3 regions of the Telluria sp. LT2P34 genome follow, and region 1 is predicted to be linked to each of the others. Evidence: predicted binding sites of a transcription regulator. Region 1 holds the regulator's gene; each other region holds the start of a gene.
The links. Region 1 encodes FNR, which switches genes on or off when oxygen is low (the NO sensors DNR and NnrR bind a similar motif). Its sites were predicted from a motif close to TTGATNNNNATCAA; they were not measured.
Positions count from the first base shown of each region.

Region 2: AC56KZ_RS18895 (XrtA system polysaccharide chain length determinant) is a predicted target of FNR. The motif match lies at 5,404-5,417, and genes of this name have one in related genera.
Region 3: AC56KZ_RS11145 (TraR/DksA family transcriptional regulator) is a predicted target of FNR. The motif match lies at 3,706-3,719, and genes of this name have one in related genera.

Region 1 covers NZ_JCASIN010000002.1:534,746-542,446, forward strand. The annotation lists gene AC56KZ_RS08230 (efflux RND transporter permease subunit) at 1-584, shown strand, start outside; gene AC56KZ_RS08235 (hypothetical protein) at 645-1,019, shown strand; gene AC56KZ_RS08240 (DUF3147 family protein) at 1,025-1,375, shown strand; gene nhaA (Na+/H+ antiporter NhaA) at 1,457-2,668, opposite strand; gene fnr (fumarate/nitrate reduction transcriptional regulator Fnr) at 2,926-3,693, shown strand; gene AC56KZ_RS08255 (FixH family protein) at 3,741-4,271, opposite strand; gene ccoG (cytochrome c oxidase accessory protein CcoG) at 4,282-5,670, opposite strand; gene ccoP (cytochrome-c oxidase, cbb3-type subunit III) at 5,667-6,632, opposite strand; gene AC56KZ_RS08270 (cbb3-type cytochrome oxidase subunit 3) at 6,625-6,789, opposite strand; gene ccoO (cytochrome-c oxidase, cbb3-type subunit II) at 6,791-7,408, opposite strand; gene ccoN (cytochrome-c oxidase, cbb3-type subunit I) at 7,426-7,701, opposite strand, start outside.
Region 2 covers NZ_JCASIN010000009.1:54,351-62,051, reverse strand. The annotation lists gene AC56KZ_RS18925 (ThiF family adenylyltransferase) at 1-142, shown strand, start outside; gene AC56KZ_RS18920 (nitroreductase family protein) at 139-1,215, shown strand; gene pepA (flocculation-associated PEP-CTERM protein PepA) at 1,300-2,151, opposite strand; gene pepA (flocculation-associated PEP-CTERM protein PepA) at 2,373-3,221, opposite strand; gene AC56KZ_RS18905 (XrtA/PEP-CTERM system exopolysaccharide export protein) at 3,702-4,223, opposite strand; gene AC56KZ_RS18900 (S1 family peptidase) at 4,487-5,269, opposite strand; gene AC56KZ_RS18895 (XrtA system polysaccharide chain length determinant) at 5,656-7,173, shown strand; gene AC56KZ_RS18890 (XrtA-associated tyrosine autokinase) at 7,205-7,701, shown strand, end outside.
Region 3 covers NZ_JCASIN010000003.1:106,176-113,876, reverse strand. The annotation lists gene AC56KZ_RS11160 (cytochrome ubiquinol oxidase subunit I) at 1-1,121, opposite strand, end outside; gene AC56KZ_RS11155 (VOC family protein) at 1,302-1,730, opposite strand; gene AC56KZ_RS11150 (DUF885 domain-containing protein) at 1,849-3,687, opposite strand; gene AC56KZ_RS11145 (TraR/DksA family transcriptional regulator) at 3,880-4,278, shown strand; gene AC56KZ_RS11140 (metal-dependent hydrolase) at 4,373-5,602, shown strand; gene AC56KZ_RS11135 (sigma-54 dependent transcriptional regulator) at 5,792-7,114, shown strand; gene AC56KZ_RS11130 (hypothetical protein) at 7,509-7,701, shown strand, end outside.

The sequences.
Region 1 (7,701 bases):
ATTTCGTCAGCGTCGAAGGCCAGTTCCAGGCCCAGGAACAGGCGCAGCAACTGATCGTCGGCCTGTCGCTGGCCTCGCTGGTGCTGATCTTCCTGGTGCTGTACTCACGCTACCGCTCGGGGGTGCTGGCGCTGGTCATCATGGGCAACATTCCCTTCGCCCTGGTGGGCAGCGTGGCCGCGATGTGGATCGCGGGCGTGTCGCTGTCGGTGGCCTCGATGGTCGGCTTCATCACCCTGGCCGGCATCGCCACCCGCAACGGCATTTTGAAGGTGAGTCACTACATCAACCTGTGCAAGTTCGAGGGCGAGACTTTTGGGTGGCCGATGATCGTGCGCGGCTCGATCGAACGCCTGACGCCGGTCGTGATGACCGCGCTGGTCGCCGCCTTTGCGCTCACGCCCCTGCTGCTGGCGGCCGACGCACCCGGCAAAGAAATCCTGCATCCGGTCGCGGTCGTGATCTTCGGTGGGCTGATCAGTTCTACCGTGCTCGATTCGCTGCTCACGCCGCTCATCTTCTGGAAGGTCGGGCGCCGGCCCCTGGAGCGCCTGCTGGCGGAAAAAGGCGGCGAAGCATATTAAATTCACGCGGGCCGAGTGGCGGCGCCCGTTTTTTTGCCGCCACAGTTTTCTGGAGCATGTATGAAAAAAATCTTCGCCATCGCCGCGCTCGCGGCAAGTATCGCCGTCTCAGGCAATGTGTTCGCCCACGGCGCCAAGCCCAAGCATGGCGGCATCGTCCAGAGCGCGGGCGACCTCGCCTTCGAACTGGTGGCCAGGGATGGCGGCACCACGATCTATGTCGACGACCACGGCAAGGACAAGCCGACCGCAGGCGCCAGCGGCACCCTGACCGTATTGAAGGGCGCGCAGAAGACCGAGTTCCCGCTGGCGGCAGGCGCCAATAACACGCTGGTCGTCAAGGGCGATGCCAAGCTGGTCAAGGGGAACAAGGCCGTTGCGGCCATCACGTTCGCGGACAAGAAGGCGGTGAGCGTGCGTTTCTCGGTCAAGTAACTGAGATGAAATGGATCATCACGAAATACCTGATCACGGCGGCCGTCGTTGTGCTGGTGTCGGAAGTGGCGAAGCGCAGCGACCGTTTCGGCGGCTTCGTCGCCGCGCTGCCGATGATTACCCTGTTGACCCTGGTGTGGTTGCACCTCGAAGGCCAGGGCCCGGACCGGCTCGCCAATCATGCCTGGTACACCTTCTGGTATGTCGTGCCGACCCTGCCGATGTTCCTGGCCTTTCCCTGGCTGCTGCCGCGTCTCGGTTTCTGGTGGACGCTCGGGGTGAGCGCCGCGCTCACGGTCGTCTGCTTTAGCCTGTTTGCGCTGGTGGTGAAGCGCTTCGGGATCAACCTGCTCTAGAAGCGTCATCACGCAAGCGCAGGCACAGCATTGGAGAACTGGCGGCACGCATGACGGTGCGCTGCCGGACCGTCACCCGGCTTACGCTGGCGACTCGTCCTCGAAATCCATCGACTCCGGGTCGGGATCGGACGCCAGCGGCGCGCCCATGAACTTGAGCCAGACAAAACCGATGACGCCTGCAACCAGGGAGGCGATCAGGATCGCCATCTTCGACGACGTAATCACATCGGCCTGCCCTGTATAGGCAAGATTGGTGATGAAGATGGACATGGTGAAGCCAATCCCGCCGAGGAGGCCGGCGCCAAGGACGTGCCGCCACGCGAGGTCTAGCGGCAGCCGGCAGAGCCCAAGGGCGACGGCCGCGAAACTGAACAGGACGATGCCAACCGGCTTGCCGATGACCAGCCCGAGCAGGATGCCGAGACTGTTGGCCGACATCAGCTCCGCGGCCCAGCCGGCGCCGATGACGATGCCGGTGTTGGCCAGGGCGAAGACCGGGAGGATCAAAAAGGCGACCGGCGTATGCAGCGCGTGCTCCAGCTTGTGCGACGGCGACTCGGCGTCGTCCTCCTTGGCCGAGTAGGGAATCGCAAAGGCCAGCAGGACGCCGGCAATCGTCGCATGCACGCCGGATTGGAGCATCAGGAACCACATCAGCGCCCCGCCAAGCAGGTAGGGCAGCAAGGCCATGGTGCGCAGCAGGCGCTTCATCGCGAACAGCGCGGCAAAGACGCCGAGCGCGGCCACCAGGTACAGGAAGGAGAGTTCGGCCGTATAGAACACGGCGATCACGACGATGGCGCCGAGGTCGTCCATGACGGCCAGCGCTGTCAGGAAAATCTTCAGCGAGGCCGGCACCCGGCTCCCGAGCAGGCTCAGCACACCCAGCGCAAAGGCGATGTCGGTCGCCATCGGAATGCCGATGCCGGCCTGGGTGGCGGTTCCGCCGTTGAGCATGAAGTGGATCAGCGAGGGAACGGCAATTCCGCCTGCCGCGGCGACGATCGGCAGCATGGCATTGCGGAGGTCGGACAGCTCACCGTTGACCAGCTCGCGTTTCAGCTCCAGGCCGATGAGCAGAAAGAAGATCGCCATCAGCGCATCGTTCACCCAGTGCTCGATGCTCAGGCCGGCGACATACTGGCGCCAGAAGCCGAGATAGCCCTCCCCGAGGGCGGAATTGGCGACGATCAGCGAAGCGAGCATGCACAGGATCAGCAGGACAGCGCCGGCTTTGCCGGAATGCGTGAAGTGCTTGAATGAGGCCGAGAGTTTTTTTTCGATGCGCATGGGCGACAGGCGAGTAAGGACTGCGTGGCGGCCCGACCATCGCACATCCTGTCACACCCGTTCAGTGTGATCACCCTTGGCAGATTATACCGTGTGCATTGTTTTGACGGCGCTGCGGAAGACCTGCCCCGGGACACAGCCAAGCCCTTGCACTTTTACTTTTACTTTCACGGTCCGAGGTCCAGGTTACGCCGAAAAACGTCATAGGCGCTCGTTGACCGGTCTATAATCGCCGCACACTCCGTTGGGGGACTCAGATGAGCCAAGGTATTCCATTCCCAACCACGGCCCCGATCAGCCTCGGCGCAATCAAGGCCAGCTGCGGCGCATGCAGCATGCACCAGCTGTGCCTGCCGATGGGGCTTGACGAAGCAGACATCAACCGGCTTGACCTGATCATCGGCCGCCGCCGGCGCCTCGTGCGCGACGAACGCCTGTATGCGATGGGCGAGTCATTCCGCAACCTGTACGCAGTGCGCTTCGGGCACTTCAAGACCTACCAGGTCAATGCTTCGGGCGAACAACAGATCACGGGCTTCCAGATGGCGGGCGAATTGCTCGGCATGGACGCGATCAGCGGCGACCGCTACCAGTGCGACGCCGTCGCGCTCGAAGACAGCGAAGTGTGCGAGATCCCGTTCTCGCGCCTGGAAGACCTGTTCGGCGAGGTACCCGCTTTGCTGCGCCACTTCCACCGCATCATGAGCCGGGAAATCACGCGCGAACAGAACGTCATGCTCCTGCTGGGTAACATGCGGGCGGAGCAGCGCTTTGCGGTCTTCCTCGTCAACCTGTCTGCGCGCTATGCCGCGCGCGGCTACTCGTCGACGGATTTCGGCTTGCGCATGTCGCGGGAGGACATCGGGAACTACCTCGGACTCACCATCGAGAGCGTCAGCCGGCTGCTGTCGCGTTTCAAGAAGCAGGGCTGGATCGAAGTCGACAAGCGCGATGTGCGCTTGCTCGAGCCGGCGAGGCTGAAGGCGATGGCCGCCGGCACCGAGCAGTGCAGCCCGATGGCCTGAGTCCCGGGGCCGCAATCCTCAAGCATTTGCGTGAAGGCGCCAAGCCGTCATGGCCCGGGGTCGGCCACGATTGCCAGCTTGCCCGTCGATGCGGGGCTCCAGGCGCGTGCCAGGCGCCAGGCCCGGCCATCGTCCTCGACGACGACGCGCCAGTGCGTCATCTCCAGGGCGGGCAACCTGACCGCGGCGACGCCACTCGCGTCCGGCCGGGCGTCGAGCACCAGGTCTTTCCGGGGCAAGGTCGGATGCGCGAGCAAGATCCGGAAAGGCCCTCGCATCGGGCGACCAAAGCTCTCGAGCCGGCCTTCGAGCACGCCGCGCTTCGGGTCATAGCGCGCCGTAAAGGCCAGTTTCAGGGCCGTGGCCGCGCGGTCGCGCCGCAGATCCTGGTTGATCGCCTTGCCACGCTTGTAGTAATCGTCCACGACGACCGCGTCCGGCTGCCTGATCGCAAGCCCCACGGTCACCGCCGTGGCCAGCATCACGGTCGCCGGGCCGAGCATGATGAACCACGGCCAGCGGTGGCGGTACCATGGGAGCACGGCAGGCTGCGCGAATACGGGTGGAAGTGTTTGCATGGTATGACTCCTAACGCGGCACGATGAAAACGGCTTCTTCGCGCACGGCGACTGCTGCGTCGTCCAGCGCGGTAACGGTAAATTCGATCCGGTTCGATCCGCGCTTGCCCGCCCCCGGCGGGATACGCACCCGCACCGGCAGTGCGCGCGTGCTGGCGCCGTCGAGCGCGACGACCGTTTCGCCCACGATCACAACGCCGGGCAGGCCTTCGACCCGCAGGCGCAGGCGGCGCGGCGCTTCACCCGTGTTCATCAGCTGCAGCCGGTAGACATTCTCGATCCAGCCCTCACCCACTTCGCGCCCCATCGATCCGCGGTCGCGGATCACGTCGACCTTGAGCGGGACGCGCAGTGCCAGCGAGGCTGTCATCGCCGCCACCAGCAGCACCAGCACGGCCGTGTAGGCCAGCACGCGCGGGCGCAGCAGGCGACGTCGCACCTGCTCCTTCCCCCATCCCTGCGTCAGCGCGTTCTCGGTGGCGTAGCGGATCAGGCCGGCGGGCTTCCCGATTTTTTCCATTACCCCATCGCAGGCGTCGACACAGGCGGCGCAGCCGATGCATTCATACTGGAGGCCGTTCCGGATGTCGATGCCGGTCGGGCAGACCTGCACGCACAGGGTGCAGTCGATGCAGTCGCCGGAGCGCCGCTGCAGCGCTGCCTGGCCGAGTGGCGCGCGCGGCTCGCCGCGGTCCCGGTCATAGGTCACGATCAGGGTGTCGTTGTCGAACATGGCGCTCTGGAAGCGCGCATACGGGCACATGTATTTGCAGACCTGTTCACGCATCCAGCCGGCATTGCCGTAGGTGGCAAAGCCATAGAACAGGACCCAGAACGCCTCCCAGGGGGCGAGGTTCCAGGCGAGGATTTCGCCCATCAGGGATCGCACCGGCGTGAAGTAGCCGACAAAGGTAAAACCCGTCCACAGCGCCACCAGCAACCAGGCGGCGTGCTTGGTCGTTTTCTTCGCGATTTTCTCAAGATTCCACTGCTGCCGGTCGAGCCGGATGCGGGCGCTGCGCGCGCCCTCGATCCTGCGTTCGATCCACAGGAACAGTTCTGTGTACACCGTCTGCGGGCAGGCGAAGCCGCACCAGACCCGCCCTGCCACCGTCGTGACGAGGAACAGCCCGTACGCGCAGACGATCAACAGCCCCGCGAGATAGATGAAGTCCTGCGGCCACAGCACGAGGCCGAACAGGTGGAACTTGCGCGCGCCGAGGTCGAACAGCACTGCCTGGCGGCCGTTGAAGCCGATCCACGGCAAGCCGTAGAACAGCAACTGGGTCAGCCAGACGCAGACCCAGCGCAGGGTCGCATAGCGGCCTTTCGCCTCGCGCGGATAGATTTCCTCGCGCGCGGCGTACATCATGATGACCGCTTCCTTGGTCGCACTCATTGTGCCGCGACTGTTTTCTCTTCAGCCGGGGCGACGCCCGCCGGGGCGCCGGCCGGATTCGACAGGCTCCAGACATAGGCGGCCAGCACATGCACCTTGTCCTCGCCCAGGAATTCGCCGAAGGCCGGCATGGTATTGGTGCGCCCCTTGCGGATCGTCTCCATGACAGTCTCCACGCTGCCGCCGTAGAGCCAGGCCTTGTCGGCCAGGTTGGGCGCGCCCAGCGCCTGGTTGCCGGTGCCGGCGGCGCCATGGCAGGCCATGCAGGCTGCATACTTGGGTCTGCCGAACACTACCTTGATCGGGTCAGCCGCCAGGCCCGACAGGTTGAGCACGTAATGCGCGACCGCCTCGACGTCCTTGTCCGAGCCGAGCGCCGCGCCCATTGGCGGCATCATGCCGATGCGTCCTGCCATGATGCTGGCCTTGATCGTGGTCGGCTCGCCGCCATGCAGCCAGTCGCCGTCTGTCAGGTCCGGGTAACCTTTGTTGCCGCGCGCGTCGGAGCCATGGCACTGGGCGCAGTAATTCATGAACATGCGCTCGCCGATGGCGCGCGCCTGCGGGTCGGACGCGACGGCCCTGATGTCCTGGCGCGCATAGCGCGCGAACAGAGGGCCAAAATCCAGGTCGGCCTTTTTCAGCTCGGCCTTGTATTCGCCTGTCGAGTTCCAGCCGAGCTTGCCCGCATAACTGCCCAGGCCGGGGTACAGCACAAGGTACACGACGGCGAACACGATGGTCAGGTAAAACAGCCACATCCACCAGCGCGGCATGGGGGTATTGAGTTCGGTCAGGTCGTCGTCCCAGACGTGGCCCGTGGTTTTCTGCGGCTGGCCGCCGGCATCGAGCCGGACCCGGTGCTTTGACTGCGACCACAGCAGGATGGCGCAACCGGCGATGGAAAGCAGCGTGATGAGGGCGATGAACCAGTCCCAGAAGCCGCTCGTGAAGTCAGCCATGGCCCGCCTCCTCGTCAGCGAAGGGCAGCGCGGCGGCACTGTCGAAGTCGGCGCTGCGGCGCAGCAGGAAAGTCCACAGCAGGATGCCCATGAAGGTGGCAAACGAGAGCACGGTCATCACGCTGCTGGCGCGGTCGAACAGGGTGTCGATGGACATATCAGTTCCTTGTCTTGATCTGGGTGCCGAGGCCCTGGAGGTAGGCGATGAGCGCGTCCTGCTCGGTTTTGCCGGCCAGTTCGGCAGGCGCGCCCTTCACTTCCTGCTCGCTGTAGGGAACGCCGAGCATTTGCATGGCGCGCAGCTTGGGAACGATCGTGGCCGGATCGAGCCTGGCAGTAGCCAGCCACGGGTAGCCGGGCATGTTCGATTCGGGCACCAGGTCGCGCGGATTGTCCAGGTGCGTGCGGTGCCATTCGTCGCTGTAGCGGCCGCCCACGCGCGCCAGGTCGGGCCCGGTGCGCTTGCTGCCCCACTGGAACGGGTGGTCGTAGACGAATTCACCTGCAACCGAATAGTGGCCGTAACGCTCGGTCTCGGCGCGCAGGGGCCGGATCATCTGCGAATGGCAGTTGTAGCAGCCTTCACGGATGTACACGTCGCGGCCGGCCAGGCGCAGCGGAGAGTACGGTTTCAGGCCCGCCACCGGCTCGGTGGTCGACTTCTGGAAGAACAGCGGCACGATCTCGACCAGCCCGCCGACCGAGATCACCAGCAGCACCAGCCCGATCAGCAGCCAGGGATTCTTCTCGATCCATTCATGCGAAAAATTTTTCATTTGCTTGTCTTTCGTTGTCAGGCGTGCGCCGGCACATGGGATGGGACTACGCCGGCCTGGTCGTACGTGCCTGGCGGGCGGCCGGTAGGCGCGATCAGCGGATCCACCGTCACCGTGCCGGCCAGCGTCTTCCAGGTATTGAAGGCCATCAGGACCATGCCCGACAGGTAAAGCAGGCCGCCCGTGAACCGGACCACGTAATACGGATAGGTCGCCTTCACGCTTTCGACGAAGGTGTAGGTCAGGGTGCCGTCGGCATTCACGGCGCGCCACATCAGGCCCTGCATGACGCC
Region 2 (7,701 bases), on a different contig from region 1:
CTACCGCAACAAGCTGGTGCGTTCATGGCGTCCGGGCGGAAACCGTAATCCGCTGCACCGCCTGATGATCAGGATCGGCAAGAAGCAACTGGCGAAAGATTTGGCGGCGGCGGAACTGACCACCGCGGGAGCGACACCATGAACACGAGCACCAACACCACCGTCGAACAGATCCTGGAACTGGCGCGCTGGGCGCCCAGCGGCGACAACATGCAGACCTGGCGCTTCGAAGTCACGGCGCCCGACCAGCTGGCCGTGCATGCCTATGACACGCGCGACCACTGCGTCTACGACCTCGACGGCCACCCGAGCCAGATCGCCTTCGGCACCCTGCTCGAGACGATCGCGATCGCCGCCAGCGCCCACGGCCTGCGCGCCGACTTCGAACGGCGCCCGGATGCGCGCGCGACGCACCCGATTTTCGACGTTCGCTTCGTTGCCGACCCGGGCATTGTGCGCAGCCCCCTGGTCGATGTCATCGACAAGCGCACGGTGCAGCGCCGTCCGATGCGCACCACCCCGCTGACCGCCGAACACAAGCGCCTGCTGGAAGCGACCGTCGCGCCCGGTTATTCTCTGAGCTGGCTCGAGAGCCGTGACCAGAAGTGGAAAGCGGCCAAACTGATGTTCAATAACGCGCGCCTGCGCCTGACGATGCCGGAAGCGTTCGAGACGCACCGCAGCATCATCGACTGGGAAAACCGCAAGGAGAGTCCGGACAAGGTGCCGGCAGGCGCGCTCGGCGTCGATGCCATGACCTTGCACCTGATGAAATGGGCGATGGTGAGCTGGCGCCGCATGGCCACCGTGAATACCCTGATGGGCACCTGGGCGCCGCGCCTGCAGATGGACCTGGCGCCCGGCATGGCCTGCGCGGCCCACTTCGTGCTCAAAGCGAAGCAGGCACCGCAGTCGATCGACGACTACGTCGCCGCCGGCCGCGCGCTGCAGCGCTTCTGGCTGACCATGACCACGTTCGGGCTATACATGCAGCCGGAAATGACGCCGCTGATTTTTTCGAAATACGCGCGCGAAGGCACGCGCTTCACGGCCCAGCCGAAACTGCAAACGGCGGCGCTGGAATTGCAGCGCCAGACCGAGGCGCTGATCTTCAACGATGCCCTGTTCCCGGTCTACATGGGGCGCCTCGGCTATGGCCCGGCCCCCGACGCCCGCTCGGTGCGCCGGCCGCTGGCCGAACTGATGAAGCGCTGAAGAAAAGAAGCGAAAAAAAGCGGCGGCGACCATGGAGGTCGCCGCCGCTTTTTTTCATCCAGCTACGCTGCGTTCAGGAGGCAATCAAGCCTGCTTGGCGCGCTTGCGGCTGACGATGCCGGCGCCCAGCATGGCGATGCCGAACAGGGCCAGCGAACCTGGCTCTGGAACTTCAGCCAGCTTGAACTGGCCGTTGTTCGACACGAAGAACGCACGGTTGCTGTTAGCGTAGTCACCGCCACCGCAGCCGCTGCCGGTGAAGCCAGCGTATTGGCAAGCCACTTCGCCCACGAGGGTGCTGGTAGGCGAGCCGACGGTGTTAGCGTTGGTGAAAGCGAAGGCCATGATGTCTTCCAGCGACAGGTCCATGCCATTGCCGCGGAAGAAGTAGCCGGCGTCCATGTCGATTGCCTGTGCCAGGACACTCACCTGGCCGTTGTTGACTGGCGAGCCGTTGGCATTGACGTTGCCGCCGCCGCCAGGGAGCACGTTGAACGAAGCGATTTCATTGCCCAGGTTGGCGCCGTAGATGCCTGCGGTGGTGCCGTACTGGTTGGTCGTGTTCTGGAACAGGCGAATGGTACCGCCGCTGAACTGGAACGCGCCGCTGAAGTTACCCTGGCCGGTCGCTTCGAAGAGTGCGCTGATGTTGCCGCCAGCGTAGTTCGATGCGAACGGCTGCCCGTTGCTGTCAGCTTGCAGGATGTTGAACACAGCGTGTTCGGTGAACGTGAAACTATTGCCGCCGGTTGGGGTCAGCTGGATGAAGCCATTGCCGTTCACGTCCAGGTATTCGTTGATCACCTGGCCGCCCGCGAAGCCGCCACCGACTGGGTTAAATACCCAGTTGTTCAGTACGATACCAGCGGCGCTGGCCGAGCCGGCGAAGGTCATTGCAACAGCAGCGGCGCAAGCGATTTTTTTCAGGAATTTCATGATAAGTATCTTTATGTAATTGATTATAAGGTTATAAGCCTACGTAAGCAATTACCGTGCCATATAATATTGTTTCATTAAATCAACGACTTATGCATAACAGACAGTTTTACTCGAACTCGACTGTAAAGAAATCCGACGCCGGTGCGAAGCCGCCGCACAAATGAAAAGAGCGGGCAAGCCCGCTCTTTTCATTTCATTACCCCGCGTTCAAAAAGCAATCAAGCCTTCTTGGCGCGCTTGCGGCTGACGATGCCAGCGCCCAGCATGGCGATGCCGAACAGGGCCAGCGAACCTGGCTCTGGAACTTCAGCCAGCTTGAACTGGCCGTTGTTCGAAACGAAGAACGCGCGGTTGGTGTTGCTGTAGGCTTGGCCGTTGCAGCCGTTGCCAGTGTAGCCAGCGTATTGGCAAGCCACTTCGCTCACCAGCGTGCTGGTAGGCGAACCGACGGTGTTAGCGTTGGTGAAGGCGAAGGCCATGATGTCTTCCAGCGACAGGTCCATGCCGTTGCTGCGGAAGAAGTAGCCAGCGTCCATGTCGATCGCCTTGGCCAGCACACTCACCTGACCATTGTTGATTGGCGAGCCGCTTGCATCGACATTACCGCCGCCACCAGGCAGAACGCTGAACGAAGCGATTTCGTTGCCCAGGTTGGCGCCGTAGATGCCTGCGGTGGTGCCGTACTGGTTGGTCGTGTTCTGGAACAGGCGGATGGTACCGCCGCTGAACTGGAACGCGCCGCTGAAGTTACCCTGGCCAGTGGCTTCGAAGAGTGCGCTGATGTTGCCGCCTGGGAAACGTGCCGCGAACGGCTGGCCGTTGCTGTCAGCTTGCAGGATGTTGAACACAGCGTTTTCGGTGAAGGTGAAGCTGCTGCCGCCAGTTGGGGTCAGTTGGATGAAACCATTGCCGTTCACGTCCAGGTATTCGTTAATCACCTGGCCGGTGGCGAAACCGCCACCGATTGGGTTGAAGACCCAGTTGTTCAGCACGACTTCGGCACTGGCGGCGCCAGCGAAGGACATTGCAACAGCGGTGGCGCAGGCCAGTTTCTTCAGAAATTTCATGATTCGTAATCCTCGTTTAGTTGATCGGTTGGGCAAACACACTCACCTATTAGCAAGTGCCGTGCCAGATTTTAATATTTCATTAGAATCAATGACTTATCTGATCAAAACAAAGGTAACTCAACACGTCTGTAAAGAATCCCGACAGCATATTTCGAATAATAATTCCTTGAGGAATCTGTATTTTTTTTTAAGGAATAAGTCACAATGTTGCTTTTTTCCTGAAGGGCTCGCGGGCTTGTAAGAGCACTCCTACGGACCATGGAATATGATGGAATTTACGTTGCTTGCATAGCGATGGCGGTCCAAAGCCTATTTCCGAGGAAATTTCTCTTCAATATACGCTCGCACATGTCCTTCTATACAGAAGCGTGCATAAGTCATGTTCAGGACCTGCTGCTCACAGCGCGCTTGCGCTGCACCAGAACGACAAACGGCGCCCGAAGGCGCCGTAACGAGAGTATCCAAACACGCAGCTTCTTAGAAGAAGCTTTCCGGAATCACCAGGATATCGCCAGGACGCATCGGCATGTTGGCCGAGATGTCGCCATCCTTGATCAGGTCGTCGAGGCGCACGTTCAGCTTCTGCTGCCTGCCGTCGATGGTGCGGATGATGCTGGCCCGGTTGCCCGAAGCGAACTCGGTGACGCCGCCGACGGCAATCAGGACATCCATCAGCGACATGTCGCGGCGATATGGCAGGGCTTGTGGCTTGGCGGCCTGGCCAATCACCCGGATCTGCTCGCCGTAATTGCCGACGAAACCGGTAACGACGACGGTGACGACTGGTTGCTGGATGAATTTAGCCAGCGCCTTCTCGATGTCGCGCGCCAGTTCGGTCGAGGTCTTGCCCGCTGCCGGCAGGTCTTCGACCAGCGGGGTCGTGATCTTGCCGTCCGGACGGACAGGCACCGACATCGACACTTCCGGATTGCGCCAGACGATGATGTTGACCGCGTCGCCGGGGCCGATCAAGTAATCGGCTGGTACGACACTCGTCATCGAGACGGGCGACTGCGCCGGCGAGCGGAACTTGTCCCACACCGCGCAGCCGGACACGGTCAGGGCACAGGCCGAAGCCAGGGCCAGTTTCGTCAGATTCATCATCATCTTGCTCACTTCATTCCCCTTCACGACAAGCAGCGGCGGCATCGCCAGACTGTTGTTAAAGCAAATTAAAAATTGTTATTTAGCCATCAAACCGGCGTATTGTATCGTAATCATGCAGGCCAATAAGCCATGCACGATTGAAATATTCCATTTTTTTACTTTCGCTGCAACAGCTCATGCACGTACTGGGCCGGGATCGCATAGCTGATCCCGCTCGGGCTGGTAATCGCGTTTTCCTTCAATCCCTTGACGAACACCATATTGATGACTCCGAGCACGGCGCCGGTATCCGGATCGTACACGGGACTGCCGCTATTGCCGGGGTAAGCAGTGCCGTCGAGCTGGAAGATTTTCAGGGGATCGCGCTGCAACTGGGTGATCGCACGCGCATCAAGCCCACGCGAACTCATCGACGGCATGACGAGCGGCGTCACCGCCGACAGCGTGGCGCGGTGGGTAACGTGGTTCAGTCCCAGCACCATCCCGAGAGGGAAACCAGTGAACGCCAAGGCCTGCCCTTCGAGCGCACTGCGCGAGTCGCCCAGGGCCAGTGCCGGCAACGGCGGCCCGCTCGTCAAGCGCAGATGCGCCAGGTCGCGTCCGCGGTCGAGCGCCACCAGGCGTGCCGGCCGGAAGCTGAAGTCACGGCCGGCGCCGACCACGATGCCCAGCTCTTCCATTTTCGCAGCGTCGAGCATGGTCGGCACCACATGCGCATTCGTGATAATGGACAGCCCGTCGCCGACGGCGAAGCCGGTGCCGCTGAACACGACCGAGGGACTACGGGTCTTGAGGAAACTGCCGACACCGACAACCGACGGCTTGAGCGCGGCAATCGTGCGCGCCAGGCCATCGGCGTGGCTGGACGCTGTCGCAGCGCTCAGCGTAAAAACGCCGAAAGCCAACATTAAACGGCGGCGTATTGAGAACTTATTCATGTTGCATTCATTATTTCGGATAGGAATCAATCGTGCAGACCCTTTAGCTATTCCAACATTACAATACTGCAGCTTGATGTTGAGCAAAGACGTGGTCCGGGACGAAAGTCAGGACTTTCGTTTGTAGTAATGCATTGATGTAACGCAACACTTTTGGGAGTTGAAGTTTGTCTGGAAGCAATAATAACGCTCCAGGCGAGGTCTGGCACCCGATTTCAGCGTTGCATTGGGGAATTTGTGTTGTAACGCGCGCTATGCATGACGTTTATTAGCACGATTTGCCTGCATGCAATTGCAATTGCACAAACTACAAGCGATGATGCGTGTTCTTTTGTTGATTGTACGTGCTTGGCTTCCTGCCGGGCACTCATGGCGAGACTGATGAGATGGCAGAGATAACAGCCCTAATCCTGAATTTCCTTAAGGCCATCGGTAAATACCGCTGGCATGCACTGGCCATCACCTGGTTGGTGGCGCTGGTTGGCTGGGCCGTCGTGCTCAAGCTGCCGAACCAGTACGAGACCTCGGCACGCGTGTATGTCGATACCCAGAGCATCCTCAAGCCTCTGCTGGCTGGCATGACGACCTTGCCGAACGTGGACCAGCAAGTCATGTTCATGCGCCAGACCCTGATCAGCCGCCCGAACGTTGAGAAGGTGATGCGCGATACCGACCTCGACGTCAAGGCTGCCAACAGCGACGAAAAGGACGAGATGGTCGATGAGCTGATGAAGAATATCAAGATGGCCGGTACCGAGCGTGACGACATCTACACCATCAGTTATACCTCGCCTGATCCGAAGCTGGCCAAGGACGTCGTCCAGGCTCTGCTGACGATCTTCATGGAAGGCAGCTTCGGCGGCAAGAAGCAGGAGTCCGACAATGCGATCCAGTTTATCGACAACGAGATCCGCAATTACGAGGAAAAGCTGGCCACGGCCGAGAACAAGCTGAAGGAATTCAAGATCAAGAACGTCGGCTTGCTGCCGAATGGCGGCGATTTCGGCACCAAGGTCGCTGCCGCCAACGATGCCCTGAGCCAGGCCCGTCTGGAGCTGGCCGAGGCAGCGCAGTCGAGCAGTGCGATCCGCCGCCGCATGGCCGGCGGCGGCGTCGCCATGAGCAGCGGCAGCGGCCCGCTCGATCCGGAACTGGAAAGCCGCATCATCGCTGCCCAGAAGAGCCTTGACACCTTGCGCCTCCAGTACACCGAGGAGCACCCTGACATCATCGCCACCAAGCGCTTGGTCGAGCAGCTCCAGGCGCGCAAGCGTGAAGATGCGAAGAAGAGCCGTCCTGATCCTGCCGTCGCCGCCAGCCCGATGATGCAGCAGCTGACGGTGTCGCTGTCGGAAGCCGAATCGAAGGAAGCCGCGCTGCGTGCCCGTGTCAGCGAATACGCCCAGCGCGTGGCGGTCCTGCGCGGCCAGAGCACGACGGCGCCCGAAGTCGAGGCCCAGCTGGTCCAGCTGAACCGCGACTACGAGGTCAACCGCGAGAACTATAACCAGCTGGTCCAGCGCCGCGAACAGGCAAAGCTGTCGGGCAACCTGACCTCGGCTACCAACATGATGACCTTCCGCACGATTGAGCCGCCAGTGGCCGCGCTCAAGCCGGTCGGCCCGAACCGCCTGGCGCTGTTCTCGGCCGTGTTCGTGGGCGCCCTGCTTGCCGGCCTGGCTGGCGCATTCCTGATGGCCCAGGTGCGTCCGACCTTCCTGAGCCATGCAGCGCTGCGCGAAACGACCGGCGTGCCGGTGCTCGGATCGATCAACATGCACTGGACCGGCAGCCAGAAGGCGATGCGCAAGCGCCGCCTGATCGGCCTCGGCGCTGCCTTGCTGGCGCTGTTCGGCGCCTATGGCATCGGCGTCGCCGCCATGCTGATGCGCGCTGGCGCGTAAGCGCCGTAACGGAACAATATTAGGAGCGAACGTGAGCATTATCGAAAAAGCGGCCAGCCGCATTGACCACACCCGCGCGCCAGCGCCGGCCCCAGTCGTCGTCGAGCACGGCGACCAGACGGTCGTCCTGCAGCCGCACACGGCACCGGGCGTCGCCACGCCGGGCGTCGCTACGCCGGCCGCCACAACCCCGGCCGCCCTGTCGCACACCCCTGCCAGTGCGCCTGCTGCGCCGGCGCCTGCCCCGCTTGCCCCTGCGGCCGCGCCGCGGGCGGATTCACGCTCCGCACGCGCCGAGCCACGCCTCGAGTCGTCGCGCATGACCACCCCGAAGCCGGGCACGCGCAAGGTCGACCTCGACCTGGCGGCGATGCGTGAAGCAGGCCTGGTGACGGCTGCCAGCGGCCGTACCAGCCTGCTGGAAGATTTCCGCGTCATCAAGCGCCCGTTGCTGCAGCGCGCCTTCACCCCGGCCACCGGTGGCCGTCCGAACAACCTGATCATGATCACCAGCTCGCTGCCGGGCGA
Region 3 (7,701 bases), on a different contig from region 1:
AGCCCGGCCGGCCCCATCCATAAAACGGCGCGCAGGAAGCGGGGCGACGTGAAGATGCGCCCGCGCCGCCGCAGCAGGAAGCCCCAGGCGCCGAGCGCGATCATCAACAGGCCCAGTCCCACCATCAGGCGGAAACTCCAGAACACGATCAGCGCGTTGGGCCGGTCCTCGGGGGCGAACTCTTTCAGGCCGGGAATCTGCCCGGACCAGGTGTGGGTGAGGATCAGGCTGCCCAGGTGGGGAATGCCGACGGCGTAGCGGGTGCGTTCGGACGCCATGTCGGGAACGCCGAACAGCAGCAGCGGCACCGCATGACCCGGTTCGTTCTGCCAGTGCCCTTCCATCGCCGCCAGTTTGGCGGGCTGGTATTTTGCCGTGTTCAGGCCGTGGTAATCGCCGATCACGGCCTGGATCGGCGCGGCGAGCAGGATCATCCACAGGGCCATGGAGAGCATCTTGCGCACCGCCGGGTTGTCGCCCATCTTGTCCCGCTTGCGCAGCAGCTGCCAGGCGCCGACCGCGCCGACGATCAGCGCCGTGCTGAGATAGGCAGCCACCACCATGTGCAGCAGCCGGTACGGAAACGAGGGATTGAAGACAATCGCCAGCCAGTCGCTCGGGACCATGCGCCCTCCTTCGATCGCATAGCCTTGCGGGGTCTGCATCCAGCTGTTCGCGGCCAGGATCCAGGTCGACGAAATCAGGGTGCCGATCGCGACCATGCAAGTGGCGAGGAAATGCAGGCCGGGGCCGACCCGGGTCCAGCCGAACAGCATCACGCCGAGGAAGCCCGCCTCGAGGAAGAAGGCGGTCAGCACTTCATAGGCCAGCACCGGCCCCAGGATCGAACCGGCAAACTCGGACAGATAGCCCCAGTTGGTGCCGATCTGGTAGGCCATGACGATGCCCGACACCACGCCCATGCCGAACATGACGGCGAAAATCTTCAGCCAGAAGTGATACAGGTCGACATAGACGGGGCGTTTGGTGCGCAGCCAGGACAGCTCGAGCACGGCCAGGTAACTGGCCAGGCCGATGGTGACGGCCGGGAACAGGATGTGGAAAGACATCGTAAACGCGAACTGGATGCGCGCCAGATCCAATGCCGATAGGCCGAACATGAGCACTCCTGCTGGGATGCGGTGTTCGGAATCTAGCATGGGCAAGGGGCGCGCACGCTTGGCGCGCCGCCGTGACCTCGACAGGGACAAGCACGCTGTGAGGATGGCGCCACAATGCAGCGCCACGACACGCCGCGGGCGCTGATTTGGCCCAGTACGCTGACTAGGGCCGTGGGCGGTTTAAAAAGTGATGCGCACCGACGGGGCGCTGCGGCTTGCCGCGCCGTGGTATACGGCTTCGATATTGTTGCCGTCCGGGTCGAGCACGAATGCCGCGTAATAGCCGGGGTGATAGGGGCGCTCGCCCGGAGGGCCGTTGTCGCGGCCGCCGGCTTTCATCGCCGCTGCGTAAAACGCGTCCACCATCGCGCTGCTGGCGGCCTGGAAGGCCAGGTGGTGGCGCCCGGTCAGCACGCCTTGCGCGGCGGCGCTGGCGGCGCTCGAGACGAACAGCTCGTCGGCCCAGAAATAATCGTCGCCGCTCCCGCCGAGCGGCACCTGCAGGACGTCGAAGACGACGCTGTAGAAGGCACGGGATGCGGCCAGGTCGCGCACCACGAGCTGGAGATGGTCGATCAGGCGGCCGCGGTGCAGTTCTTGGGTTTCCATGAAATTCTCCCGGTCAGGATGATCACGGTACTGCCCGAAGTATGCCGCAGCCGGAAAGGCGTCACGGGCACACCTGCTTGCCCGCGACGCCAAAACGCAACGCTTTCGTTGCGCTGCCTTAGGCCGTCTTTGCCTTTTCCTTCGCGATCCAGGCATCGACCAGTTGGCCCAGCACGTCGAGCGGTACCGAGCCGGCGCCCAGCACCATGTCGTGGAAGCCGGGGAGCGAGAATTTCGCGCCCAGCTCGGTTTTCGCCTTGTCGCGCAGCTCGAGAATGCGCAGCATGCCGATCATGTAGGCCGTGGCCTGGCCCGGCCAGACGACGTAGCGGTCCACTTCCTGCACATTGATGCCGTAGTCGACCGCCTGCTGGCGGGTCCAGCCCTTGGTGTGCAGGCCGGTGTCGACGACGAGGCGGCGGGCGCGGAACAGTTCCGAGCCGAGCGCGCCGAGCAGGCCGGGCACGTCGCCCTGGTACCAGCCCTGTTCCACCGCCAGCCGTTCCGTGTACAGCGCCCAGCCTTCGCTATGGGCGCTGCCGCCACTGAAGATGCGCTGGCTGCGGTATTTCGGAATGCCGGTCAGCTCTTGCTGGATCGCCAGCTGGAAATGGTGGCCCGGCACTGCCTCGTGGTAGGACAGGCTGCGCATGCGGATCATGTCGAAGGTCGGCCCGCGCATCGGCACCCAGAACACGCCCGGACGGCTGCCGTCCGGCGCCGGCAGGGAATAATGGGCGGCGGCCGAGGCCTCGGTCAGGGGCGGCTCGCGCAGCACCTGCACCGGGGCGCGCGGTTTCAGGTTGAACAGCGGTGCGCTGCGGCGCTCGGCGTCCTTCACCATTTCGACGTATTTGGCCAGGATCGCCGGACGTGGATCACCTTCGCCCTTCGGCTGGAAGGTCGCGTCGAGCGCCTTCATGCGCGCCTCGATATTGCCTTCGGTGAAGCCAAGCGCGCGCAGGTGCTTGTCCATCTCGCCTTCCAGGCGCGCCACTTCGCGCAGGCCGATCGCGTGGATCTGCTCGGCGTTCAGGGTGGTGCTGGTGTAGTTGGCCAGCGCGCGGTTGTAGGCCGCGGCGCCGTTCGGCAGGCGCGAGATGCCGGCGACGTCGCCAGTCTGCGGATGCAGTTCGGCCATGAAGGCCTGGACCCGGGCGTAGGCCGGGCGCACCTTGTCCTCGACGATTTTCGTGGCGCGGGCGATGGCGGCGGTGCGCGCTTCGGGGGTCAGGTCTTTCAGCGCTGCGCTGCGCTGCTCAAGCGAACTCACCAGCACGTTCTGCGGCGCCGCCGGCTTCAGGAAGGTGTCGACCTGGAACTGGGCGCGCTCGAGGATGAAGCGCGGCGGGATCAGCTTGCGCGCGCTGGCGGACCTGGCGCGCGCCAGGGCATCGTCCATGCGCTGGCCGACCTGCTCGAGGCGCGCCAGCCAGCTGTCGACGTCGGCGGCATTGCGCATCGGATGGGTCTGGGTCATGAAATTGACCAGGCTGACCTGGGTTCCGCTGAACTGCGAGAACACGAAGTTATAGTCTTCGAAGGGCTCGTTGGCGACCGTGTTCGTCAGCGACCAGCGCATCACGGCGGCCGAGATGCGCTGGGTCTCGTCGAGCGGCCCGGTCATCCATTTGTCGAGGCGGGCAATGCCGGCTTTGGCCATCGCGATCATTTTCTTGCGCTGAGCCGGGGTTTGCGGCGTCAGCTGGCGGTCCAGCGCGGCTTGCTCGGCGCCCTTGAAGTACTGGGTGCTGGTGGCCGCTTGCGGATTGGCGCGCACCCAGTCGTCGGCGAATTTTTCGGCCCAGGTGTCGAAGGCGGCGTTCGGTTTTACCGCTGCCGCGGTGGTGACCGGCGCGGCGAGAACGGGCGCCGGCAGCATGGCGCTCGCCAGCGCGAGCGGAACGAACAGGGAAGCGAGGGCGGCGCGCAGGGGGCGCTGGGAAATTGCAAGCATGTTTGTCTCTTCTATGGTTTGATTTTCGGCAACGCCGTCTTCAAAATCTAACATGGAAGAGCTAAGCCGACAATCTTTACGCCTGCCGTGCGCGCCGCGCCAGGCAAGCTGGCGCGCAGGCCGCGCCTTTTCGGCTAGGCTGTTTTCAGAATGCGTTTCCAGAGCCCTCTTTATTTGACAACAGGAAATCGAATGCCGCCACTCACGCAAGCCCTCCACGAAGAAGTCGCCCAACGCCTGCAGCAAAGCCGCGAGGCAACCCTGGCCACCGTCCGCGGCCGCCTCGATGCCGACGCCGGCGACCCGCCGCAGATCGGCCCGGGCGCCCATATGGTCACCGGGGACGACGGGCCCGAAGCCGAAATGACGGCCCACGACGAACAGCGTTTTGCCGATCACGAGACGGCCATGCTGAACGAGATCGACGCCGCCATCGGCCGCCTCGAGGCGGGCGGCTACGGGGTCTGCATGTCCTGCGGCTGCGAGATTCCCGAAGCGCGCCTGCTGGCGACGCCGACGGTGCAGACCTGCATCGCCTGCCAGGAGCAGATCGAAAAGGACGCCGGCGGCGGGCGCGGACCGACGATGTAAGGCGGCACCCTGCCCTTGCGGCAGCGTGCCGGCGGCGCCATGCCGGCCATGCCGTGGCGCGGACCATGGCCGGGGTCGGTGCTACCATTGCCTCATGGACAACCTCACCCATTCCCTGGTCGGGCTCGCGCTTGGCGAGCTGACCCACCGCGTGCTGCGCGCCGAGCCCGATCCTGCGCGCGCCGCCACCCGGCGCCGCCTGCTGCTCAGCTGCGGCGCCCTCGCCAGCAATTTCCCCGACCTCGACCTGGTGCTGACCGGCCTCGCCCCGGAGCCGCTCGGCTACCTGCTGCACCACCGCGGCCACACGCATACCCTGCTGTACGCGCTGCCGCAGGCCTTGCTGTTGCTAGCGGCGCTGTGGGCTTTCTGGCCGAAGGCGCGGACCCTGCTGGGTACGAGCGCGGCGGCGCGTCGCGGGCTCGCGGCCGCAGCCGTGCTCGGCCTGTTGCTGCATCTGGGCATGGACGCGCTCAACGTCTACGGCATCCACCCGTTCGCGCCTTTTGACGCACGCTGGTATTACGGCGACATGGTCTTCATCGTCGAGCCGGTTTTCTGGCTGGCGCTGGGAACGCCGCTGGCCGCGCACGTGGCGGCGCCGCGCTGGCGCCGCCTCCTGCTGAGTCTGCTGATCGCGGCGCCGCTGCTGTTCGTCTTCACCGGGCACCTGCAATGGGGATCGTTTGCGGGCCTGGCAGCCCTGTGGGCGCTGGCGCAGCTGCTCACGCGCCGTGCCGGCGAACGCGCGGCGCTGGTGGCCGGGGTCGGCATGGTGGCCGCCTTCGTGCTGCTGCAGGCTGGGATGGCGCAGCTGGCACGTGCCGAACTGCGCACCCTGATCGCGCGCGAAGATCCGGCGGCGCGCATCCTCGACCTGCCGCTGTCGGCCTTCCCTGCCAATCCGCTGTGCTGGGGCGCGATCGCGATTACCAACGACGGGCGCAACGGCTACCGCGTCCGGCGCGGCGTGCTCAGCCTGGCGCCGGACTGGAATCCGGCGGGCAGCTGCCCGGCTCCGATTGCCGGCATGCGCGTCGTCCCGTCAGGGCCGGCGTCGGCAGGCATGGCCTGGGCCTGGGAAGAGCGCGGATCGCTTGCCGGCTTGCGCGCCCTGCGCGCTGCCGACTGCCGGGTCGACGCCTGGCTGCGCTTTGCCCGTGCGCCTTCGCTGGCGAACGGGACTGCCCTCGACGTGCGCTTTGGACTGCCCGGGGCGCCCAACTTCTCGGCACTGCCCTACGCGGCGCGCGCCGGATCGCCCTGCCCGGCCGCGCTGCCGCGCTGGGGCTATCCACGTGCCGATCTGCTTGGCATGCCCTAGTCCGGCGCTCAGGTCAAGCCCCGCATCTTGTCGAGTTGGTAACAGCCCACGCCAAATTCAATTGTCTGCCGTACAACATCGGCATGCAGTATGCTTATGCTATTCATCCGCAATTAAAGAAGAGATGGCCAGCGGACGGCCCGGTTCGGGATGGTCCGCAGTTGCGCAATTCAACACCGGGGAGAATGGATGGTTCCGAAACGATTGCTCTGCATTGCACCCGACAGCACCGGCGCCGTCGACCTGCTCCGCCAGGACATGCCGGGATGGCAGATCCACACCGTCAACGGTTTCGACGAGGCGCGCCAGGCCTTGCGCCAGGAAACGTGGCTGGTCGGCTTGCTGATGCACGTGATCGGATCGCGCCCCCATGGCGAGGTCGACCGTTTCCTGCGCCAGCACAGCGACGTCCAGTGGATTGGCGTGTTCGGCCGCGAGGCGCTCGCTGCGCCAGGCTGCCGCGAACTGGTCGGCGACTACCTCCACGATTACCACACGCTGCCGCTCGATACCCGGCGCCTCGTTCACATGCTCGGCCACGTGCATGGCCATGCCCAGCTGCGGCGCCCCCGGGCGCGCCCAGCCGCGGCGCCCTCGGCACTGATCGGCAGTTGCGAAGCCATGGTGCGCCTGCGTGGCCAGGTCGATCGGGTCGCGAAGGTCGACGCTCCGGTGCTGATCTGGGGCGAAAGCGGCAGCGGCAAGGAATTGACGGCGCAGGCGATCCACCGCCAGTCGCTGCGCGCGCTCGGGCCCATGGTGCCGATCAATTGCGGCGCGATCTCCCCCAACCTGATCCATTCCGAGCTCTTCGGCTACGAACGCGGCGCGTTCACCGGCGCCGCGCGCGACAAGGTCGGGCTGATCGAGTCAGCCAATGGCGGCACCCTCTTCCTCGACGAAATCGGCGACTTGCCGAAAGACCTGCAGGCAAACCTGCTGCGCTTTTTGCAGGACAAGACCATCATCCGGCTCGGCTCGACGCGGCCGATTCCGGTCGATGTGCGCGTGATTTCGGCCTCGCACGTGAACCTGCAGCAGGCTGTCGCGCGCGGCGATTTCCGCGAAGACCTGTATTACCGGCTGTCGGTATTGCCGGTCACCGTGCCTGCGCTGCGCGAGCGCCGCGACGACCTGGTCGAGCTGGCCGAACACTTTTTCCAGTTGTACTCGGCCGACAAGTCGCCGCGCCTGAAAGGTTTCAGCAGCCGCGCGCTGGCGTCGATCGCCGCGCACCCCTGGCCGGGCAATGTGCGTGAACTGATCAACCGGGTGCGGCGCGCGCTCGTGATGGCGGACGGCAAATGGATCGAACCTGACGACCTCGACCTTGTCATGCCTTCGCCCCCGATCGAGGCGGCGCTCGACGATGCGCGTTGCAATTCGGAACGGCTTGCAATCCGCACCTGCCTCGACCGCAGCGGCCAGAACGTCAGCCGCGCCGCGCGCGACCTCGGCGTGTCGCGCACCACGATGTACCGCCTGCTGGCCAAGCACGGCATGCGCTCCTGATTCTTCCGTACCAGCCTCTTCCTTCCCAGCTCAGCCACAACCTGCCCGACGCCCCCGTGCTTGCCTTGAATCGGCAATGACGACGGCGCCATGCGGGCTGCCGCCCGTCGATACAGGCGAACAAGCTGCCTGGACGGCGTGGTGCCGGACACAGTGTCCATGGCGAACTCAGCCAAAAGGGACACAAGTGTGCCGGTTGCGGTACAGCACGCGATAGTTTATTTCTTAATAACATTGGCAACGCGCAATTTCATCATATTTACACCAAGTTTTGTGACGATTTATCAATGGTTTAACCCATCTTTATCGAAACTGGCATTGATCTTGCGTAAAGGACTTCAGCTGGTACGACCGCCAGTTTGACCTTAGCCACTTTACCCCAGGGGAAATTTTGATGAACAAGACCATGCTCGTTACCGCCCTGTCGCTTGCTTTCGGCCTGAACGCCCAGGCTCAAACGACGGACCCGACCACCGACTCCTCGACCACCGTGACCCAGCGGGGATCGGGAGCCAATGCCAATGGCGGCAACGCCAGCATGGATGACAATTCGACCGTCACGCGCACCGTCAACCGTACCGATACAC